Regions from separate parts of the Sphingobacterium sp. UBA1897 genome, predicted to be linked through region 3. Evidence: riboswitches for the same ligand, from Rfam matches in the RefSeq annotation. Region 3 holds a riboswitch; each other region holds the start of a gene.
The links. A riboswitch is a leader RNA that binds a small molecule or an ion and turns the genes downstream of it on or off. The one in region 3 is predicted to bind S-adenosylmethionine.
Positions count from the first base shown of each region.

Region 1: linked by a shared signal. The riboswitch ahead of metF (methylenetetrahydrofolate reductase [NAD(P)H]) and the one ahead of B4N43_RS21930 (O-acetylhomoserine aminocarboxypropyltransferase/cysteine synthase family protein) in region 3 are both predicted to bind S-adenosylmethionine.
Region 2: linked by a shared signal. The riboswitch ahead of B4N43_RS13945 (5-oxoprolinase) and the one ahead of B4N43_RS21930 (O-acetylhomoserine aminocarboxypropyltransferase/cysteine synthase family protein) in region 3 are both predicted to bind S-adenosylmethionine.
Region 4: linked by a shared signal. The riboswitch ahead of metE (5-methyltetrahydropteroyltriglutamate--homocysteine S-methyltransferase) and the one ahead of B4N43_RS21930 (O-acetylhomoserine aminocarboxypropyltransferase/cysteine synthase family protein) in region 3 are both predicted to bind S-adenosylmethionine.

Region 1 covers NZ_DDGR01000018.1:367,193-371,571, forward strand. The annotation lists gene B4N43_RS09820 (UvrD-helicase domain-containing protein) at 1-32, opposite strand, end outside; gene B4N43_RS09825 (30S ribosomal protein S16) at 393-914, shown strand; gene rimM (ribosome maturation factor RimM) at 1,034-1,558, shown strand; gene B4N43_RS09835 (hypothetical protein) at 1,662-2,513, shown strand; SAM riboswitch class I at 2,732-2,834, shown strand; gene metF (methylenetetrahydrofolate reductase [NAD(P)H]) at 2,905-3,861, shown strand; gene B4N43_RS09845 (DUF2723 domain-containing protein) at 4,112-4,379, shown strand, end outside.
Region 2 covers NZ_DDGR01000023.1:144,456-148,834, reverse strand. The annotation lists gene B4N43_RS13955 (TolC family protein) at 1-772, opposite strand, end outside; gene B4N43_RS13950 (DUF3050 domain-containing protein) at 1,037-1,807, opposite strand; SAM-I-IV-variant riboswitch at 2,018-2,111, shown strand; gene B4N43_RS13945 (5-oxoprolinase) at 2,179-2,442, shown strand; gene B4N43_RS13940 (RagB/SusD family nutrient uptake outer membrane protein) at 2,542-4,059, opposite strand; gene B4N43_RS13935 (SusC/RagA family TonB-linked outer membrane protein) at 4,065-4,379, opposite strand, start outside.
Region 3 covers NZ_DDGR01000031.1:280,501-284,879, forward strand. The annotation lists gene B4N43_RS21920 (homoserine dehydrogenase) at 1-62, opposite strand, end outside; gene B4N43_RS21925 (homoserine O-acetyltransferase family protein) at 100-1,143, opposite strand; gene B4N43_RS21930 (O-acetylhomoserine aminocarboxypropyltransferase/cysteine synthase family protein) at 1,176-2,486, opposite strand; SAM riboswitch class I at 2,742-2,854, opposite strand; gene B4N43_RS21935 (FUSC family protein) at 3,036-4,379, opposite strand, start outside.
Region 4 covers NZ_DDGR01000001.1:206,763-211,141, forward strand. The annotation lists gene metE (5-methyltetrahydropteroyltriglutamate--homocysteine S-methyltransferase) at 1-1,591, opposite strand, end outside; SAM riboswitch class I at 1,670-1,773, opposite strand; gene B4N43_RS00810 (response regulator transcription factor) at 1,960-2,649, opposite strand; gene B4N43_RS00815 (sensor histidine kinase) at 2,752-4,379, opposite strand, start outside.

The DNA of each region.
Region 1 (4,379 bases), on a different contig from region 3:
TTTAGTATTTTTAATGGCGCAACAGATTTCATAGAATGAAGGTAGAAAGTAAAAAGTGAATTGGCAAAAATGTCGATGACTATTTCGAAGGCACTGTACCCAAACGGTTCATCCTGTTTACATTTGGTAAAGATGTCCTTTTGAAGGAAGGAGCTGTTTTTTGTCTTGATTTTTGAAAAGTTTGTTGTAGCTGCTAGTATGGAAGCAAGAAAAGATGAAGGCCTAAGGGGTAGGTATTACGGTTGAAAGAGCTTGTTGATAAGAGCTAACCCTGTCGTTTTCAGTGAAGTTTTATTAAATTATAATGATGATTAGAAAAAAATAACTATCTTTGCATCCCCTCTAGTATGAAGCTCGGGGGATATGTTGAATACATAAAATAAAATTAAAAAATGGCAACTAAAATCAGATTGCAAAGACACGGTAAAAAAGGACGTCCTTTTTACCACGTAGTCGTAGCGGATTCTCGCGCTCCACGTGACGGTAAATTCATCGAACGTATTGGTTCTTACAACCCAAACACAAATCCAGCAACTATCGTTTTGGATTTTGAAAAAGCTTTGGATTGGATGAATAAAGGTGCTCAACCAACTGACACTGCTCGCGCTATCCTTTCTTACAAAGGTGTTCTTTACAAAAAACACTTGCAAGGTGGTGTGAAAAAAGGTGCTTTTGATGAAGCTGCTGCTGAAGCTAAATTTACAGCTTGGACTGAAGCTAATGATGCAAGAATCTCTGGTAAAAAAGATGGTTTAGCACAAACTAAAGCTGAAGCTAAAAAAGCTGCTTTAGTGGCTGAAGCTAAGAAAAAAGAAGAAAAAGCTGCTGCTGTAGCTGCTAAAAATGCTCCTGTAGCGGAAGAAACTGCTGCTGAAGAGACTGAAGCTCCTGCATCAGAAGAAACTGAAGGTTAATTCTTTCATAAAGTATTCGAGAAAGCCGACTCAATCTTGAGCCGGCTTTTTTTGAAACAGCCAATAGGCTAATGGTTTGCCAAATCATGTCTCACAGCTAATCGCTAAATACGAAATATATGACTATTGATCAAAGCTTTTACATCGGTTACATCAGTAAAACAAGAGGTCTTAAAGGAGAAGTACAACTATTTTTTGAATTCGAGGAATACGAGAGTTTGAATATCGATGTTGTCTTTGTGGAAGTGAACAAAAAACTTGTTCCTTATTTTGTTGATACCATTAAATTTCAAAAAAATAGTACAGCGTATGTGACATTTGAGGATGTGGATCATATCGATAAGGCTCAAGTACTTGTACGTAAAAAGCTATATCTTTCCAATGATAAGATGCCCGAGCGCGATCCAGATGATTTTAGATATACTGATTTAATCGGTTTTTTAGTGATTGATGAAAACCATGGTGAATTGGGGCAAATAACAGATGTTCAGGAATTTCCACAGCAATTTGTCGCTTCGGTAAATATGGACGGTAAAGAACTGATGTTCCCATTGTCCGATGATTTAATCTTAGGAATCGATGGCGAAGAGGAGATCATTGAAGTTGAATTGCCAGAGGGCTTGGTGGATCTTTATAAAGAATAAGCATATCCCCAAGCTTATTCAAATAAATAGCGGTATACGAACTATTGCAGTAATTTCTTATCTTGGTCTGTATATTATTACTGGCCATAATTATTGATTTATTTTGAAACCGTTATTACTGCTGCTATTCCTATTCTCGTTGTCTTCTTGTGCTTTCTTTGGGAAGAAAAAGGACTTTCCTGAAGGCAATTACCAAATGATATTGGGCTATTCAAATGAGGAGTATCATAAAGTAAAAAGAGAATCACCCCAAAATGTGGAGGCAGATGTCTATGGTAATGACCCTACGATATACCGGTCCTTTCTCTCCCTCCATGATAAAGATAAATTTGTCATGGCGATCGATGATATCCTACTCTTCGGTAAGTATAGATTCGACGGCGATCGATTAGAATTGACCGATGAGAAAAAGGGTAGTCTCGCTTTGGATATTGTTAAGGTAAAAAACGATTTTGTTCAGCTGAGAGGTGATTTTTCACAGTTTAGCTCAGCACGTGTCCCCACAAGTGAAAAACTTTATATCAACTTTGCGTTAGATAAAACCCCTATCCGGGAGACCCCGAGCAAATTTGATAGCCAAGTGAATCTATGGCGAAATGCCCCTGTAAAATCAGAAAGTGAAATGGAGATAAAAGCCAGGGCATTGAATTTTGTAGATTATTCTATCGCTTATTTCCAGCACATATCAAGTTCAGGTACACATCACGATTATCGAATGGACGGTGTTGAATCACCCATTATTTATGCTGAGAATGGCATTGTGCTCAAGGCATGGGCAGATGTTCCCGATTCTTGGAAAGAGTTATTTTACAACGAAAAAAATGCATTAATCGCCTACAAATATTTATTTGATGGTTTTAAATATGGATCGAAAGAGGAGTACCATGTTACGGGACTCTTACTGATTACATTTTATCTCAAAAATCTACGGAATTCCCTAGCAACGAATCTTTAGCCGATCCTGTTGTGACGTAGTCAGTCTCTTCGTTGTCGATGATCCTCGATCGTTAATTTTATCTGTTTTTTTAAGTCTTTTACTTTTTGGGGAGCGTAAATTCCTATTATTGCCTGGGAATAAACCTGAAGCCGTATTTATTACAGTCTTTTTGTCGCTATTTTTGCCTTTTCGAAAAAATATTTTTGTCGTTTGATTTTTTAAAACGATATTAGCAACGCTTATAGAGAAAGGCCGAGGGACTAGACCCGTTGAAGCCTTAGCAACCTGTATTGTTCAAGGTGCTAAATTCTACCCTACTCCATGTGGGAAAGATAAGTTACATGTAGATAAACGATTCCTCGACGTGTGCGTTTCGATGTAAGCCAACCAAACTAAAAACAGTTTTTTAATGAAGATTATCGATCATATCCAGAATGCCAAAGGAAAAACATTGTTTTCTTTTGAGCTATTGCCACCGGCGAAAGGGCAGGGCATCCAAAGTATTTTTAAAACCATGGATGAACTGATGGAGTTTAAACCTCCGTTTATCGACGTAACCTACCATCGGGAAGATTATATCTATAAAGAGCATGCGAGTGGATTACTGGAACGCGTTTCCTATCGTAAACGTCCTGGAACAGTGGCGATATGTGCTGCAATCATGAATAAATATAAAGTAGATGCGGTGCCCCATTTGATATGTGGTGGTTTTACAAAAGAGGAAACTGAAAATGCATTGATCGATTTGAACTTTCTGGGGATAGATAACGTCTTGGTATTACGGGGCGATGCACGTAAGGGCGATGCCGATTTTATACCGACCGATGGTGGACATGCCTTTGCAACAGACCTACTGGAACAGGTAACTGATATGAATAAAGGAAAGTATCTGCATGAAGACATTATCACATCGGAAAAGACTGATTTTTGCATCGGTGTAGCGGGTTATCCCGAAAAGCATTTTGAATCGCCAAATTTCAATACTGATTTTAAATACCTGAAACAAAAAGTCGATATGGGAGCAGAGTTTATTGTGACTCAGATGTTCTTTAATGTTGAAAAATACAAGGAGTTTGTAACAAAATGTAGGGACAATGGAATCCATGTGCCTATTATTCCAGGATTGAAACCACTGACAACGAAAAAACAGTTGGTTACCCTACCAAGGATATTTCATTTAGATATTCCGGAGGAACTGAGCGATGCTGTTTCAGCATGTAAAACGAATGCCGACGTTAGACAAGTAGGTGAAGAGTGGTTGGTGCAACAATGTCAGGAGCTGATTAAATTTGGCGCTCCGGTATTACATTTCTATACGATGAGTAATCCTGGTCCAACAAAGAAGATTGTTGAAAAACTAGCCTAACTCATAAAAATAATACGAAAAGGGAGCGCATAAGCTCTCTTTTTTTTTGGGGTAGTATTCGTTGTGAAAGCTTATAATAAGTTCAGAATTTCGATCGTGTGGTTTTAGGTCGATCTCTATATTCAGGGTTTAATAGCCTGTTTATAGTCAGATACTTGTGTTAAATAGTGTTAATTAACTTATTGGAGTCAGGATAACTTTTTAACTTAAAGTGCTAAAAAGGATTTTAACAATAGACCAAATTGACCTTATGACGTACACTAGATTAAATTCTCTACTCGGCTTTGCTTGCGGACTAATTGCTACATGTGTATATATCGCCACCGTTGAAAAGACGGTAAGCTGGTGGGATTGTGGTGAATTTATTGCCTGTGCCTACAAGCTGGAAGTGGCACACCAACCGGGAGCACCATTATTTCTTCTTATTCAGAATATATTTTCCAACCTGGCTTTGGGTAATGCAGGTAAAATCGCCTATTGGATGAATATTGGATCCGCAATCTGCAGTGGGCTTACTG
Region 2 (4,379 bases), on a different contig from region 3:
AAACAACTTCCTGTTCGGATTTTAGAAGGGAAAAAGCATGGCTTCGCGCTTCGGCAACAAGCGCTTCATAGCTGGGGCTTTCCACTTTAAAAGGTTCGGTCAAGGGGATAATCTCTGCTGTAATACCGCCAATTAGCTGCAGCTTCTGATTTGCAGCCTGAATATCATGACCGATCTGCACGAGCAACAGTTCCCGCTTCGAAAGTTCCAACGAAATACGCAAGACGTCACTGTGTAATACCACGCCCGCCTTATACAGATGCTCAATCTCCTTGAGCTGTACCCGTTGATCAGCAATATCCTGCTCGATTAAAGATCGGTTACTATACGACAGTTCCAAATCCAAAAAAAGATTGCAAACCTCCAATTTCGTCTGTGCTGCGGCATTCTTCCAATCGATTCTAGCCAGCTCATTTTCCAGTTTTTTGGACTCTATTTTCATTAGGTCCCGATGCCCATTGTAGAGGTTCAGATAAAAATCCAGGCCGCTATCGTACAAGTAATGAAGAATATCATGCTGGGAAGGTTTATTTAAAAGCCCCTGGTCATATACAGGCATATTACTTGCATAACTAGCAGAAGCTCTGGCGGAAATCTTAGGGAGCAACTCCATGCGTTGCTGCTGTACTGCCACCTCAGTTTCTTTGAGCTGCAAATAGGACTGCTCGATGTATTTACTGTTTTGTAGTGCTTTGTCGATCATGTCTTTCAGCGACATACGCAAAGAATCGAGGGCGAAGGTGTCCGAAATAGCGCATACTAACAATCCCATGGTTAGTATGCCTTTTGCCCAATAGGGAGGAAAAAAGTTCACGTGTGCTATGTAATTTTTTTGCGTTGCAAACTTAGACACTTATTGGAACTTGGATTTCTTCACAAACGCCAATATGTTATGGAAAAAAGACATTTTTTCATCAATTCAAACAAAAAGACCAATATCTGCCAAGAAGTCCTTACAATATCCTTTTTTACAGCACATAAAAAAGGCCTTTCAAATCATGATTTGAAAGGCCTTTCTCGACGGTATAATAATAGATTATCCGTATAAGGAATCTTCTATTGCATTCCACAACTGGATTCTTTTTTGTAGCGCAATTTTACTGATCTCTTTCATTTCCGTCCATTTAACCTCATCGTCCTTGGCAAGATCTGTGATCATCTGCATCGCCAACGGTCCATGCTCGTCGCCGTCAAGATCAATATGGCGTTGAAAATAATAAATAAAGCTATCCAGATTGGCTGTAGGAAAGTTTGTTTTAATTTCTTCCAAAATAGAGGTAAACATTCCCGGGATAAGATCTTCGCGTCCAAATGTAAATGCTGCAGCAATTTTATGCACCTCGCCCTCAGCAATCACTTCGAATGTAAAATTCAAAAAGTCTTTGATCCGCTTGTCCAATGTGGTCGTTGCAATGACATCGAATATGTTGCTCGATTTTTTGGCTTGAGCAATAAATTTGTTGACCAGATGAAGGTCGGCACCCATGGCATCCATGGCGTCCAGATACATCTCAAAATGGCTCAAACGGCGGCCATCAATGTATTCATCCGACTCCTCAGCCAATACAATTTCGTTGATTAGATAGCGTGTTGATGGATGCTCACTCGCAAACCAAGGTAAAGTCGTACAGGTCAATTTAATCTGTAAAGCTTTTAGTAAAGACATAAAATCCCATACAGCGTACACATGCCCTTCTGTAAAAGAACGTAGATTCTTGATCGTTTTGATCTTACGATATAAAGGGTGTTGCAATAATACCTCGCGTTCGGCAGCAATGTATTCGTTAATTTCCGCAATTCTATTCATGGCGCAAAAGTATTGTCTTATCTCTATTTTTAAAAGTATTTTCGATGAGATTACAGTAACATGATAAATTTTTCGCCCAGCTATCCGCTTCATAACCAAATCACAGCCAACCACGCGCCTCGCTTTTGACCTCCGTATTCCTGTTGCTAACGCCCATTTACCCTTAAAAACAAAAATATTTTTTATTATAAAAAATAATCTACTATATTTGTAGAGTATTCAGAATTGCATGATGCAATACCAACCGAGTGCAGGCACCGCGGTGGTAAATTAATACGGGTTTCGACCAAAATAAACGTCGCTGAACGATTATTTTCCCCAACAAGATCTGGATACAGTTTATGGTTTAATCCTTTAAATTTTTAAATTGTATGGCTACTACAACAAATCTTTACCAACACTTACTGGAAAAATTCAGTTATTACTCAACAGATGAACTGATACAGCTCAACAATGACACCATTTTGGGACAAGGCTGGGGTTCAGCCAAGGCAACCTTTAGAACAGCTTTGATCAGTACGTTCTCCAAAAGAGGATTGGATCTTTCCAACATCATTTCCAAGGAAGACGGTTTTACCTCGGTGAAGCATGTCCCTGTACGCTTGGAACAGAATGTCCTGATTCCTTTACAGTAATCGTTATCGGCAAAAAAAAAGCGCGCATCGAAAGGACTTCGTGCGCGCTGCTGTGGTTGGTTTAGGAAATTGCCGATTTAAAAGAAGGCAATAATCTTATTATTTATAGTTTGGATTCTGAATTAACACACCTGCGCTTTTCTCAATTTCTGTTTGTGGTAATGGCCAGCGGTAAAATTTGTCCTCAAAATGATAAGGCACTTTACTGTCTTTGACCGCATTGAGTACTTCGCCTGCGATATGCCAACGAATCAAGTCGTAATGCCGTAGTCCTTCGAAAGCGAGTTCAACCCTTCTTTCGTGGCGGATACGGTCGCGCATTTTTTCCTTGGTATAACCGGCAGGAAACCCGGGCATCTGAACGCGGCTTCTCAAGGTATTCATGGCATCGTAAACCGATGGGTCTGGTCCGGCGATTTCATTTTGTGCTTCAGCATACATCAATAACACCTCCCCAAACCGCAGTACAACCGCATCCTGTTGGCTCAATGTTGAAAAGCCAAAAGGTAAGTTGGCCGGATCCAAAAATTTCAATACCCCATAACCTGTAGGCCGCGGATTGGACGGTGTATGGATCTTACCGCCGCCAAAGTCAGGATGATCCACGAAAATTGTTTTGCTCAAGCGCGGATCCCTATCTTTGAAGGGATTGGCTCGGTCAGTTAAGGGTGATTCACCATAAGGCAAACCATCTTTGCATTCATAGGTATCCACCAGGTTTTGTAAAGGTGAAGCAGCGATCCAATCGCCTAGGTACATGTCCCAGGGGGCTGTATTATTCGGTGCCAGAAAATTGACCGAAAAGATAATCTCGGTATTGTTCTTCTGTGTTGCATCGCGAAAGACATTTTCAAAAGCCGTACTCAGGGTATACTCTTTCATGACATCGGTGCATAAGTCTTTTACCTCTTTCAAGATTGCTAAATCGGGCACCCCTTTGTCACCATAAGCCGCAAACAGTAAAACCCGTGCTTTCAAGGCTTTTGCTGAACTTGCGGTCGCATGCCCCCCATTATTGAAATAAGGTTTAGCCGCTAAGTTAGCGATCCCAAAATCCAGATCAGCCCGAATCTGTTTTAGGATATTCTCCGCACTTTCCTTTGGCTGACGTTGATTCTCCAGACTAAGGGAAGTCAGCACAAGCGGCACCTCACCATAAATACTGTACAATTGGAAATAAACAAAAGCACGGATAAAGCGGGCTTCGGCCTCCATATTTTTCTTCTCCCAATCGTTCATATCGGAGCCGTTATAGCCCTGAAGCTTCTCGATCAGGCGATTGGCACGTCCTATTCCCACATAAGCGTCGTTATAAATTCCGGTTTCATACCCCCCTGTGGTCGGATTTAAATTCCCACCTACGATTTCATTGACGCTACCTGAGTTGAACTGATTGTAGCCATTGTCGGTCAGACAGTCCCGGAAAGGCATCCCATAGGAGAACGTCTCACTCTGCAATGACGCGTATACACCGGCCAAGGCATTATCAAAATCCGATTTTTTGCTAAAATAGTTGTCCGAAGCAATCTGATCCAAAGGATTGAGGTCCAAGGCACTGTTACAGGAACCCAAAAATAGTCCGGATAGCATCAACGCTGTTATAAATTTCTTTTTCATAGCACTTAAAAGTTAACTTGTACACCAAATGAATAAATCTTGTTTTGTGGATACTGTACCAGATCACCATTTCCATAGCGTTCAGGGTCCAAGCCCTTAAATTTGGTCGCAGTAAGGAGGTTATCACCCGAAAAATAAACCCGTAGGCGTTCAATTTTATATTTTTTCAACAGCCCATCAGGTAAAGTGTATCCGAACACAAGATTTTTCAATCTGAAGTATGAAGCATCCTGTATAAAATAGCTGGAAGCACGGCTGAATTTCTCCGGAGCACTCCAACCCCAATAAATACGGGGCATCGTTGTCGAAGGGTTTTCAGG
Region 3 (4,379 bases):
TCGTAAAGACCTTGGCCTACTACACCAAACCCAAACATCCCTATTGTTAATTTATTACTCATATCTCTTCTTAAATTCTCTTATATATTATTTATTCTCTTATACTAATTCGTTGATGTATTCTTTTTGTTTCCGCAGAAAGCTGCTGATGATTTTCGTGAGTTTTTTTGTTTCGATCAAAAACCCATCGTGGCCATAAGTAGATTCGATCTCCTGATAGTGGGCATTCGGAATATGTTGAGCGATGAATTGTTGCTCTTGTGGAGGAAACAACAAATCTGTATTGACGCTCAGCACTAAAGTTGGACAGTCGATGCTCGCTAAAGCGGATTCGATAGATTTTCTTCCACGACCTAAATTATGGCTGTCCATTGCTTTGGTTAGGAAGTAATAGCTGTACGCATTATAGCGTTTTACCAATTTTTCACCCTGATAGTTTTGATAGGAGGATGCTTTATAATGATCGAGTTTTTCGTTATCATCCTCCTTTTGTGTGTTGGCATACGTTGTATAGTTGCGGTAAGACAACAGTGCCATAGCGCGTGCAACTTTTAGACCCTTAGCTCCGCCATCGGGATGATTCGCATAAAAGGTTCGATCAGTAGTAATGGCAAGACGTTGACTTTCATTGAATGCAATACCCCATGGTGAATGGACGGCATTTGTTCCAACGACGATTAGATGGTTGATGGCTATACTGTGTGATACGGCCCATTCCAATGCTTGTTGACCGCCCAATGAGCCCCCAATAAGGATCTCTATTTGTTTGATATCCAGGTGGTCTGCAAGAAATTGATGTGCGTTGATCAAATCTCTTACTGTAAATTCAGGAAAAGATAGGTAGTAAGGCTGTCCAGTAGCTGGGTTTACAGATAGCGGATTACTGCTATTATATGCTGATCCTATGACATTGGCGCAGATAATATAATAATCGTTTGAATCAAATAATTCACCTGTTCCAAAAAGACCTGACCACCAATCCAGTACATCTGCATTGGCCGTTAGTGCATGGCAAACCCAGATCACATTACTGCGATCAGCGTTGGGTTTGCCAAATGTTTCATAACTGATTTGTAAATCAGTAAGCTCTCTTCCATTTTCAAATACAAAAGGCTCCGGGTGCAGATAAATATGCTTACTCATTTTACGTTTAAGTTTAAGCCGAAAAAATCTGATTATTTAATTTTATCAAAAGCTTGTTGTAAATCAGCTTTGATGTCATCAATATGTTCTATTCCTACAGAAAGACGTAATAAACCTTTGAACACTCCAGCATTGGCTTGATCTTCATCACTCAATTGTTGGTGAGTAGTCGCTGCTGGATGGATAATCAATGACTTCGTATCACCGACGTTGGCCAGGTGACTGATCAATTCTAAGCTGTCGATAAAGCTATTGGCCTTTTGTGCTGCGTCACCTTTGAGCTGGAAAGAAAGCACTGCACCATAGCCATTTTTAAGGTATTTTTGTGCGTTAGCGAAGCTCGGAGAGCTTTTTAAGCCCGGATAGTTTACTTTTTCTACCTGTGGATGCGCCTCAAGCCATTTAGCTATCTCTAAAGTGTTGTCTACATGGCGTTGCACCCGCAAAGACAGGGTTTCAAGTCCTTGTAGTAATAAGAATGAATTGAAAGGGGAGAGTGCTGGTCCGAAATCCCGAAGCCCTTCCACACGTGCCCGAATGGCAAATTGAATATTTCCAAACGGTCCGCCTTCACCGAAAACTTCGGAAAAAACTAAGCCATGATAGCCTTCAGATGGTTCGGAAAATTGAGGGTATTTTCCATTGCCCCAATTGTAGTTTCCGCCGTCGACGATGACACCACCAATGCTTGTACCATGTCCACCGATCCATTTAGTAGCCGATTCAACCACCACATTCGCACCATACTCCAAAGGTTTAAATAAATATCCCCCAGCTCCAAAAGTATTATCGACGATTAACGGTAAGTCATATTTTTTTGCTACTGCAGCAATTTTCTCAAAGTCTGGAATATTGAAACTTGGGTTTCCAATTGTTTCAACATAGATGGCCTTTGTTTTATCATCAATGAGGGCTTCAATTTTATCTGCCTCGGCGTCCGTTGCAAATCGAGCTTCGATGCCCAGACGTTTAAAAGAAACTTTAAACTGGTTGAATGTACCGCCGTATAAGTTGGATCCGGCAACAAAATTGTCACCACTTTCCAAGATATTATTTAATGCAATAAACTGTGCCGCCTGGCCAGATGCGACAGCAACAGCCGCGACTCCACCTTCCAGTGCCGCAATACGTTGTTCGAAAACATCCGTGGTAGGATTCATAATCCGTGTATAAATATTGCCGAACTGCTTTAATGCAAATAAGTTTGCGCCGTGTTCGGCATTTTCAAATACAAAAGATGTTGTTTGATATATAGGAACTGCTCTAGATCCCGTAGTAGGGTCAGCGACTTGGCCAGCGTGAACCTGAAGAGTTTCGAATTTTAAATTTTTGTTTGAAGACATAATATATCAGATTTTAAGGGTTCAAAAAGAAATTGCTAAGTAAAAAGAGAAGCATACACACCTCCTTGAAGGGTCTGTTAAATCTTTATCCAAGAAAAAGGAAATGATTCTTAACAAGCGTGGAAGTGCATATGCATACGCATTCGCATCAATACAGTTGTATGATGGCTTACACTTTCGCTTATCGTGCGGCTCACTTGTGTTGAACCTGAATTTTTAATGGACTTCAGTAGTTTAATAATCATTGTCTTATGTTATTTATATGCTCCAAAACGATATTGTTTTGGACAGGAATTGGCACCTTTTCAAACAAATTGAAGGTTGCCAGTGGGTCATTGAGCCAGTCTCTCGCCACTTCTTTATAAATCAAGACCTACTGATTAAGGGAGGTGTTGATTAGAAATCTTCTTTCGAAGACGATACAAATATAAACTCTTTTTTTATTAAAGCAAAAGAAAAGCTGTTTTTTAGTTAAAGGAATTTTGAATAACATACCGATCGGATCGCATATTGTCCGATGAAACTTGATAAGTAACTGCCAATCGGGTATTACGATTTCTTTAAGTTGATCCGTTCTGCAATTTGATTTAAATCTGTTAAAAGAGGTTTAAGTGCATCAATTCTACTATGGATATCATACGTCAGGTGGTGATTCGTCTTTTTGTTTAACGATAGCGAAAGACCCACCAAATGGGAGTTGACCTGATAAGAGAGTGCCTGAAAATGGTGTATATGTGACCAATCCATCCATTTGTGTTCGGGTTCTTTTTTCATTTGATTGATAGCGTCTGAAAACAGGGCCATGGCAGTCTGCGCTTTTTTTCTAGCCAGTCGTATATCAAACGAACTTTGTCTCTCGTCCGACAGACGGTTATTGATGATCTGGAAATAATGTTCGTTGTAAAGGGATACTTCTTTTGCCAGCTGAACCATGCCTGTGCTCTGGCGTACGGGGATCAAGAAATAACCTGCTATAGCCAAGAATGCTCCAATGAGTGTGAAAAGTATTCGGCTGCCTAAAATGAGATTGATATTGCCTTCAAACAAATTGAGCGCAATTACAATTCCCAAGGTAATAAAGATGACACTGACCATATAATTAGATCGATTGAATAAAAAGAATCCGAAAAGACCTAATGCAGCTATGGTAAGAAGAGCCGGGAGAAAATGAATAGCAATTAAGCAGAATATGCCAACGATTATACCCGAGAATGTGCCTACAATACGCTCTATATTACGCTTTTTTGTCATTGAAAATGCTGGTCTGGCAACAATAGCGATCGTCAGTAAGATCCAATAGGTATATTTAAAATCTAAAAATAAAATACCGATCAATGCGCCTGTTCCAAAAAGAAGAGCCATCCGAACGGCAAATCGAAAAAGCGGGTTATTCAGATGGAGTTTACTTTTTAGATCAGCAAGATTGCGCAAAGGTCGATTGATAAATTGTTGGTACTCACTGCTGTCAATCTTATCCTGGATTTCCTGATTTTGATAAAAAGCCACCTGAATTCGGTTGAGCACTTCAATAATTGCTTCGATGTTGCTTATGATCGAACATAATATACTTTTTGCTTGACCGGCCTGCTCTTCTTGAATTTCTTTTAAATCCTGTAAGAGGGCATTAATTTTAAAGTTATTGTGATATAATTGATGTGCATACCGAAACCTCTTGTTAGGTTGTGAAAAGCTATCAATTTCTAAAGCTAATAATTTGATTGTTTGACGGATTAAAGGGAGGCTGCCCGTGTCTGCAAGGTTTTTGCGAATCGCATCATAATCGTGATCAAGTGCAATAATTAACTCATGGAGGTCAATTAACCCATAAACTTGACTGAGCCAATAATTGCTTTTATGCCACTGTTGGCTTATGATTTTTTTTTCTCGAAAAAG
Region 4 (4,379 bases), on a different contig from region 3:
GTGAACCGTAAGATTGTACCCAGCCGTTTTGTGTGAAAGCGTAACCAGCCAATTGTTCACCGAAGTATTCAACCATGTCGTTACGTTCGAATTCGCCATGTACTAATACGTCGATATCCAATTGCTCTTGAAGACGGATTGTGTTTTCAGTTTCTTCTGCGATTGCTTTATCGTACTCTGCCTGCGTGATAGCACCTTTTTTCAGGTCTGCTCTCCATTTACGAACATCTTTCGTTTGCGGGAATGAACCAATAGTTGTGGTAGGGAATGCCGGCAAGTTGAACTTCGCTTGTTGCGCTGCTTTACGGTCAGCAAATGCTGAAGTACGTTTCGCATCGTCATCAGTGATATTGCTTGTACGTGTTTTAACCTCTGGTTTGTGGATCAGTGGAGAAGTGCGACGGCTTTCAGCGGCAGCTTTGTTCGCTTCGAAGCGTTTTGCTGTTTCAGCATCAACTTCACCTTCTGCTAATACGGCTAAGTCTTTTACCTCAGCTAATTTTTGTTTAGCAAATGCTAACCAGTTTTTTACTTCAGCTGGTAGCGATTGCTCATTGTGTTCATTGTCTAAGTCGAAAGGAACGTGCAACAATGATGAAGAAGGAGCTACCCATACACGGTCTTTTCCTAATGCATCAACAGCTTGTTTGATTTTAACCAATGATTTTTCGTAATCATTTTTCCAGATGTTACGGCCTTCAACAATACCCAAAGATAATGTTAATGAAGCAGGAACTTTAGCTAGTACCGTATCCAATTGGTTTTCACCGCGTACCAAATCCAAATGTAAAGCATGGATAGGTAAGTTAACTGCGATATCTTCGTTGTCTTTTAAAGCTTCGAAGTAAGTCGTCGCGATTAATTTGATATTTTTTGCTGCTGCAGCTAATTTTTCGAAAGTAGGTTGATATAAAGCTTTTACTTTAGCATCTAAATCCAATGCTAAGAAAGGCTCGTCAATCTGGACATATTGCGCACCGGCCTCAGCTAGTTTAGCTAATATTTGCTCATATACTGGAACAAGTTTATCCAATAAATCGATGCGGTCAAAGCCAGCTTCTTTTTCTTTACCGATCAAAAGGTAAGTGATAGGACCTAATAGAACTGGTTTAGTATCGATGCCCAATGATTTTGCTTCGTTATATTCATTTAAGAATTTTTCGGACGTCAATTTGAATTCTTGATCTTTTGTGAATTCTGGCACCATATAGTGGTAGTTGGTATCCAACCACTTGGTCATTTCCATTGCAGTCACGTCGATTCCTTCTTGTTGGAAACCACGCGCCATGGCAAAATATAGATCTAAGCTGTAATTGTTGTCTACTTTATTCAATAAAGAATGGTAACGAGCAGGAATTGCACCAACAGTAAGGGTTAAATCCAATACTTGATCGTAAAAAGAGAAATCATTGGAAGGGATCAAATCTATTCCAGCATCTTTTTGTGTTTTCCAATTGCCTTCACGAATTTTTTTTGCTGTGTCCAATAATTCCTCAACAGAAGATTTTTTAGCCCAATAGGCCTCATTGGCTTTTTTCAATTCGCGGAACGCGCCCACACGAGGGTAACCTAAATTGTTAGTCAATAACATAATGAATGTTTTTAATATTTCTTTTTCAACTATATTTCTTGCTAGAGAGAGAAGGACACACTAGAATTCGGTGACTTCGGCTTATCATTCCCATATCAAGTAGGGTAGAATTTAGCACCTTGTCAAGGGACAGGTTGCTAAGGCTTCATCGGGTCTATTCCCTCTGCCTTTCTCTATAAGCGACGCTAAGTTAGAACATTTCTTTTTGAAATGCAAATTTTTTATAAAAGTGCGTCAATTTTTTATATTCTACTAAGGATAAAATTGTTTTGTTCTTTTCTTTTCATCCGTGATTTAGTGTATGTCATGTTTCAATACGCTGTGTAGCATAAAAAATGGGGAATGACTGTTTCTCATTCCCCATTCTTTTAGCTCACCAAAAGTTTGTAACCTTTTCCGTGCACATTGACAATTTCAACTTTACTATCTTCTTTTAGATATTTACGAAGTTTACTGAGAAATACATCCATACTTCTACCCGTAAAGTAGTTGTCATCATGCCATATTTTTAATAAAGCTTCTTCCCGGGTCAGCACATCATTTTTCTTTAAACAAAGCAAGCGCAGTAGTTCCGCTTCTTTAGTGGATAGTTTTTGCATCTGTCCTTTGTAAGAAATTTGCTGACTTGTATAATCAAAGAAATAATCGCCAATTTCAAATTTATCAGCAACCACTTCCTCTTCTTTGTCTCGAACACTGCGCTTCAGCAAAGCATTGATGCGGAGCAATAATTCCTCCACTCGAAAAGGCTTTGTGATATAATCATCTCCCCCTAATTCAAAGGCTTCGGTTTTATCTTCCATCATCCCCTTTGCTGTGGCAAAGATAATAGGAACAGTATTGTTTGTTTTTCTGATTTCACGTCCAACTGTAAATCCGTCCTTTTTTGGCATCATGACATCGAAAATACAGAGGTCGTAGTTATTTTTTTTGAATTGAGAAATCGCTTCATCTCCATCCGTGCATAATGTGACGTCAAATTTTCCCTTTAATTCGAGATAGTCTTTTAAAAGATCCCCCAAATTAGGATCATCTTCTGCTAATAATATCTTTTGCATAATGATTATATTAATTTTCACCAATGTCCCTTGATACTGATAAATCAGTTTTCCTCAACCTTTGAAATTTTTTAAAGAGGAAATATACAAAAAAGGAACGTTTTATTTTTTAATAGGCAAAATTACTTCAAAGGTCGTGCCCTTATCTTTTTCACTTTTAACTGTAATTTTTCCGTTCAGCCTTCTCAGGATGTCCTGGACATAACTTAAGCCAAGACCAAATCCTTTGACATTATGAACATTTCCAGTTGGAATACGGTAGAACTGGTCGAAAATCTTTTGCAGGTGATCTCGGCTCATCCCAATGCCGTTGTCGGCAATGGTGACGACAACGGTATCGCCAACATTTTTTGAATTGATGTTGACATGTAAATCTCCTTTGCTGTACTTGATGGCATTATCCAATAAATTGTAAAATACATTCGAAAAATGCAGTTCGTCACCAACAACAACATCTTTCGCCGCCGCTAGATCTATGGAAAATTTTCCGCCGATATTTTGCATCCTTAACTGCATACTGTCGGTAACTGCTGAAACAAGATCATTAATATGCACATCCACCTGGTCTAACTTTAATGTTTCCTTTTCCAATCGGGCTAGGTCAAGCACACGTTCAATATGATTTCCTAGCCTAACATTCTCATCGTAGATGATATTAGCCAATTTCTGAACGCGTTTATGGTCGGCATTGATGTCTGGATCTTTAAGTGACTCACTGGCAATCATAATTGTTGCAACAGGTGTTTTAAACTCATGCGTCATGTTGTTGATGAAATCTGTCTTCATTTCCGAAACTTTCTTTTGTCTGAAGATGATAATCAGCGTATAAGCAAAACAACCCACCAACAAGAAAAGTAGTGCCAGCATAGGTAGTAACAGATAGCCCATATTATCTGCGATTATCGCCTTTTTATTGGGGAAATAGATTGTTAATTTCCCTGGTGCGGCACCGATATCACCTTTAAAAAGTGCGGTCGAGTATTTTGTTGTATTTGTCGGGTTGTTTAAAGCGGCTTCGTTTAAAATATTATTTAGTAATATATTGTTTGTACTCCATATTTCAATATTAAAAGGAGCTTTAATGTCGCGTTGAGCCAACTCTTCTTTGATAAGTTCTTGGACGATGATAACATTCAATCGATCTTTTAACGGACGTTTAGCCAGCTCCATTCCAATAGCAACATCTTCGATGTAGTCTGCTTTTTTGCCTCCCAGCATCGCAACGGAATCGTATACATTAAAACCACTCCAAGCGTTTTTTCTGTTGAGGATATCCAATCTTTTTTCCAAATCAGAAATTGTTTTTGCAAGTTTCGCATTCTCTCTCGGTGGTAATGTGGCTACCCTGAATTTTGTCTGTTGATTCACCAGTGGGTCCATTAAGGGGATAACAAACCGTGTGCTATCGTCTTTTCCACTAATCTGATCATCTACCTTTGATGCGTTTAACATGATAAAAGCTTGCACCAGATTATCGTCGGTAAGCTCATTTGAAACAGAAAATTTGATAAATTTCTGGTACTCCGGTCTTTTGATGTATGTTTCGTAAAAAGAATTTTTGATTTCAATTACATTTGGATATAAAGCACGCAATTGGTCTTCTTGCTCTTTAAAGTTTGAGAAAACAACATGTTGTTTGTTTTTTAATTCTTCAATTCTATACTGTATTTCGAGTTGCTCGGCCAACAGACGTTGTTTGGCCTGTTCCTGCTTGGATTTTTCAATGTTAC